2 linked regions of the Ammoniphilus sp. CFH 90114 genome follow. The main gene of each other region encodes a partner of the protein of the gene in region 2 in a complex. Links are inferred from orthologs where the notes say so. Each region holds a gene or a part of one and is shown on either strand. Other genes may lie near its edges.

The links.
Region 1: the proteins of ftsZ (region 2) and mciZ are in contact, whole or in part, in a crystal structure (PDB 4U39), measured with the Bacillus subtilis proteins. The link is inferred for Ammoniphilus sp. CFH 90114 from one-to-one orthologs.

Annotation. Positions count from the first base shown.
Region 1 is NZ_SDLI01000002.1:396,619-399,362, reverse strand. The notes cover bases 24-2,703. They hold mciZ (Z-ring formation inhibitor MciZ), read left to right. Parts: upstream 24-1,139; coding sequence 1,140-1,268; downstream 1,269-2,703. Other genes in these bases: EIZ39_RS06680 (hypothetical protein), read left to right, coding at 2,405-2,703; EIZ39_RS06685 (DUF3866 family protein), read right to left, coding at 1,207-2,328; EIZ39_RS06695 (NUDIX domain-containing protein), read right to left, coding at 488-1,030; EIZ39_RS06700 (endonuclease Q family protein), read right to left, coding at 24-482. In the rest of the region: more of EIZ39_RS06700, read right to left, coding at 1-23; more of EIZ39_RS06680, read left to right, coding at 2,704-2,744. UniProt on the Bacillus subtilis protein: Blocks Z-ring formation in the mother cell during sporulation by inhibiting the polymerization of FtsZ. Binds to the minus end of FtsZ and functions as a filament-capping protein. At high concentrations, is capable of both capping and sequestration of FtsZ.
Region 2 is NZ_SDLI01000001.1:378,459-381,387, forward strand. The notes cover bases 15-2,879. They hold ftsZ (cell division protein FtsZ), read left to right. Parts: upstream 15-812; coding sequence 813-1,946; downstream 1,947-2,879. Other genes in these bases: ftsA (cell division protein FtsA), read left to right, coding at 15-767; spoIIGA (sigma-E processing peptidase SpoIIGA), read left to right, coding at 2,210-2,879. In the rest of the region: more of ftsA, read left to right, coding at 1-14; more of spoIIGA, read left to right, coding at 2,880-2,929. UniProt on the Bacillus subtilis protein: Essential cell division protein that forms a contractile ring structure (Z ring) at the future cell division site. The regulation of the ring assembly controls the timing and the location of cell division.

The sequences.
Region 1 (2,744 bases), on a different replicon or contig from region 2:
AAAGGAGTGAAGATATGGGCAGGAATCATGAATCCCTCCCCTAGGGAAACCCGATCTTGCAGCTCTTGTGCCGTTGTATAGGCGCGTTGCGTGCTAAGTTGAATATTTTTAACTCGTTTAGCTAGCCAAGAGGAAAATTCCTTCATGTCTCTGACCGTAGGAAAATAAACGAGGAAGTGGGCGGTTCCACGAGTTTCAAATCGCAGTTCCACCTCACTTCCTAAAATAATCGTGGTGTCTTTATATCTCAGACCTCCTCTTGGCAACTCTTGGACAAGGCCGGCCTGAATCAAATCGGCCATCTCCTCTAGCACCTCTGGGGAGTGCATATCAATAATGCCAACCATATCTAAGCCCTTCCGATCAGCCGCTTCTTCAAGGATCCTAGAAAAGGTCAAAGTCTTGGATGCGGTAATTTTGACAGCCTTCCCCTTATAGGTACGGCCAATATGGATATGGAGGTCTGAAAAGTATTCTCTCATCCCACTTACCTCTTTAATAAAGTATTTTCCCAGTAGTATATGGCAAATATCGTTTTTGCATCAATAATATCGCCACTTTGAATATACTCAAATGCTTGCTCCAGTGTGACTTCCACGAGATCTACAAACTCATCTTGATCTGGCTGTGCATCCCCAGACTCAAGGCCACTAGCCTCATAAATATGAATGATTTCGTTGGCAAATCCTGGCGATGTGTAAAAAGAGCTAACAAACTTCATTTCCTCTGCCCTATAGCCCGTTTCCTCGATAAGTTCTCGCTCCGCACAAACTAATGGCTCTTCTCCCTTTTCTAGCTTTCCTGCAGGTATCTCTAAGATCGTTTTCTCTAAAGGCTTGCGAAATTGCCTAACCATAATCATTCGATTCTCGGGCGTAATCGCGATCACGGCGACAGCTCCTGGATGCCGGACGATCTCGCGTTTTGCCAGCTTTCCGTTAGGCAGCTCCACTTCGTCTACTTGAAGAGTAATCACTTTCCCCTCAAAAATCACATCGCTTTTTACTGTTTTTTCATTAAATTTGCTCATGGTAGATCCTCCTTCAGTTCTAGCTTGTCCTTTCAGTTCATATGCTCATAGAAACCTTGGCGCTGTCATTAATAAAACTCATATCCCCATGTAATAGGAGGAGTCATTTATGAAGATTTATTACCATTCTAATACAATTCGCCTTTCAGGGAAAGTTTGGGAAATTCGTGAGAAACTTAAGGAATGGTCGAAGCTTTCCATAACACTCCAAGAGCTTCTGAATCAGAAAGGACACTAGCTTCTGCGCGTTGAATAAACATGGCAAAATCAGCAGCCAACCCTACCGACTCATAAAACAACGGGTCGTCCTGGAAGGACCTCCCCATCGTAGTAATAGCATAAGGATATTGACTTAAGCACGCCTCTAATCGGTGAATTTTTTCCCTGTTTCCGCGGATCCATCGATGCAAAGAGGCTGAAGTATCGCTCTTCGAGGCAACATCCTCTAGGATCGGTACGTATACAGGAGCCAGCGTATGTTGAAGTACCGTCAAGGTATGGTGACTAATCCCCTGATGCCTTTTGCGTAAGTCCGCTTCTCCCACTCGTGGTATCGACACTGGTAATCCTTTTAAGGTATGGGTTGCATGGAGAATCTCTACTTGTTCCATTCCTGAGAATCCAAGAGGAGTGCCTGTTCCAACTATTCCTGGCCCCATTAAAACCAAGGTGATATCCGCTCGAAGTATATGTTTTGCTGCTAGAAGTCCCGTATAAATATTCACGGCCTCCAAGTCTCCACCAAAAGAATGACCAATGGTAATCGTTCCATCCAGCCAGCCATTTTCATTTAGTCGTTCCACGTGCTTACTAAATGCCATCGGAAGAGAGGCCTTATCTGTCATAATATAAGCGATGCGTAGGGACGGGTCTATTTTCTTAATATATGTAACCACAATAGGCAGCATACTATGTAGACCACCTACTAGAACAGGCATCCCTTCTATTGATTGATGTTGAAGAAACTTTTCGTGATAGGGACTCCCTTGTTCTTCACAAGAACCGGTTGCGAGTTGGTGGGGAGTATATCTTAATTTCATAATATGGTGACTAACCTTGATCGAACTATTTATTTCACTATCTAGGTTATGCATAATAAAGTGATATCCTCCGGTGCCTAACCCTAATGCTACTGCCGTCGTATTTACCACAACACGATGCCCAATTGCTGATACCCCTGTTATCAACGGATAATTGATGGCTTTTTCACGTTTGCCATTAATATCTACGTAAACTTCTTGAATCTCATCTTTACTTCGAATAATATCTGTAACTATTCCATGAGCAGTTTGTATCATAAGACTCCTCCGTCATAAGCCCATATAAATTAGGGAACATTTAATTTAATACTTCTTACATGGAGGTTATGATGACATGGACCAACACATTCACACTAATTTCACATCCACTACGGAAGCAGAACGGGCAAAGGAATATTTAGTAAGCGCGGGATTCAATCAAGTGACCATCGACGGCACCCAAATGAAAGTAATGACGAATGAGGAGAACTGGATTGCCGCCTATGAAATTTTAAACGGCCTAGGAGGGAGCTTTCAGGAAGGTGAATCAATGCCTCCAGGCTTTATGGAGCACTATCAGTTGGAGGGGGACGGTGAGGAAGGGGATCCTGGGCAGGAAGTGGACATGGTAGATGCAGACAGATATATAGATATCAATTTAGGCTACGGCGATTTTGAAATTATTGAACCGTACA
Region 2 (2,929 bases):
ATAACTTGTACCGTTGTATTGAGAAGGCGGGACTTCATATCGCAGGGTTTTACCTACAATCTTTAGCTGCAAGTGATATTGCCTTATCGAAGGATGAGAAGAATTTAGGCGTGGTACTGGTAGATATGGGAGCTGGATCGACGACAATTGCTATCTTTGAACAAGGCACATTGGCCGGTGTCAGTACGATACCTATCGGGGGAGACTACATAACAAGTGATATTGCCTATGCCCTCCGTACCTCCACTGAAGAGGCTAAGCGTCTTCAACTTAAATATGGATGTGCCATGATTGATCAAGCCTCTCCTAACGAAAAGTTCAAGGTGAAGAGGATAGGCAGCAATACGGATATCGAATGTACTCAATCCGACTTAGCCCATGTTATAGAACCACGGGTAGCAGAAATTGTAGGATTAGTTCAAGAAGAAGTCGTTAAGCTTGGTTATTTTGGAGATATTCCTGCTGGTTTTGTTCTCACTGGTGGCGTAGCTGGTATGCCAGGGGTGGTGGAGTTGGCTAGAGAAGATCTACAAGTGCCGGTAAGGGTTGCTATGCCTGATTATATTGGTGTAAGAGATCCTTCTTATACCATAGGCGTTGGACTCATCAAGTATGCTTCGAAGCATGCAGGCCCTCGCCAGCCTATGATGGTTGAGAAGGAAAAGGTTCCTGCTCAAATGAAGCCAGTTAAGAAAGTTAGCCAGCCAAAGGAAAAGGATAATCGCGTTATTGACAAAGTTAAGAATTGGTTTAGTGAGTTTATCTAGTGATAACGAAGAAGCTTCAAAGACATGTGAGGGGGACTACCAAGAATGTTGGAATTTGATTTGGATATCGACTCACTTGCTCAGATTAAGGTCATAGGAGTTGGTGGCGGCGGAAGTAATGCAGTCAACCGAATGATCGAGATGGGTGTGCAAGGTGTAGAGTTTATTGCGGTAAATACGGATGCTCAAGCTCTTCAATTGTCAAGAGCAGAACAAAAGTTAAAGATTGGTGAAAAGCTAACAAGAGGGCTTGGTGCTGGTGCTAATCCGGATGTAGGGAGAAAAGCAGCAGAAGAAAGTAGAGAACTCATTGAGAATGCGCTCCGTGGATCAGATCTTGTATTTGTAACTGCAGGAATGGGCGGTGGAACAGGTACAGGTGCGGCCCCGGTGATTGCTGATATTGCAAGACAGATGGGAGCACTTACTGTAGGTGTGGTAACTAAGCCATTCTCTTTTGAAGGTAGAAAAAGATCCATGCAAGCCATGGCAGGGGTTAATGCCTTAAAGGAAAAGGTAGATACACTAATTGTTATTCCTAATGATCGACTACTTGAAATTGTAGACAAAAATACACCAATGCTCGAAGCCTTCCGTGAAGCTGATAATGTACTTCGTCAAGGGGTTCAAGGGATCTCAGATCTTATCGCTGTTCCTGGATTAATTAACTTAGACTTTGCAGATGTGAAGACGATCATGACAGAGCGTGGATCTGCATTAATGGGAATTGGTATCGGAACGGGTGAGAACCGTGCAACTGAAGCAGCAAAACAAGCGATTAACAGTCCGTTACTTGAAACTTCTATCGATGGAGCTCGTGGTGTACTCTTGAATATTACAGGAGGACATAACTTAAGTCTCTATGAAGTAAATGAAGCGGCTGATATTGTTGCCTCTGCTTCTGATCAAGAGGTAAACATGATTTTTGGAGCGGTTATCAATGAGAATCTTAAGGATGAGATCATCGTTACGGTAATTGCTACGGGTTTTGAAGAGGCGTCACAGAAACCAAGCAATTTGGACAAGCGTCCACAGGCGACTATCAACAATGCAAGAACTCAAGTAGCAAGTGCTAAAGAAGAAGAAAGATCAGAAGTGCGTCCTTTCCAGAATTTTAATAGTAATAGTTTAGACGTACCTACGTTCCTGCGTAACCGTCGGAACCGAAATAATAAGTAAACAACCAAGTGAGAACTCCGTAGCTAGATTACGGAGTTCTTTTTTTGTTTTCCCTGTTATCAAGTGAAATTCAGATTTATTCTCGTTAAATTCGACGAAAAAAGTGCGTGTGGGTCGGCAAGTTTAGACAGACTTTGAATAGGCTTTATTATATACTGAGAGCACGAAGAGATGACTGTAAGCATTTGGTAACTTCTCAATTCTACGGAAGTTGGTTGTCTGCTAGGAAGGTTAGGATAGAGGAGAGGGGGCTTTGAAATGAAGTGACCGTTTATTTAGATCTTATCTTCTTAACTAATTTCCTGATTGATACGATACTTTTATGGTCAACGGCATTTGTTTTGAAGCTAAAGCCCCGTTGGTACCGTTTGGGACTGGGTGCAGCTATCGGAGCAACTTATACATTAGTTATTTTTTTTCCTTATATTAATGGACTTTTTACTTTTTTCACAAAATTACTTTTCTCTGCTTTAATGGTGTTTTGTACGTTTGGCTATCATCGTATCGGAGCCTTTCTTCAGAGAATCCTTTGTTTCTATATGGTCGCATTTGTTCTTGGTGGTGGGCTATTGGGGCTTCATTTCTTTCTACAGACGGAGAGTGAAATTCTTTCTGGAATTGTCTTTACTCAAACAGGGGGCTTGGGCACCTCCATAACATGGGGGTTTATCCTAATAGCTTTCCCATGTCTTTGGTGGCTTTCCGGAAGAGCATTAAGGCAACTGAAGGAAAATAATCGCAAAGCCACCTTTTATGTAGAATTAGAAGTTTTCATTAACGAACAAGCTATCGCGTGCAGAGGATTAATTGATACAGGAAATCAATTGTATGAACCGATTACCAGATGGCCGGTTACAATTATGGATTTAAATTTGTTCAAAGAAGTTCTTCCTGAGAAGCTATATGCAACGGTGAAAGATAAAAAGGATTTAAGTTCTCATGATATCTTTCCTGACGTTGAGGACGACTGGCTGCAGAAGGTA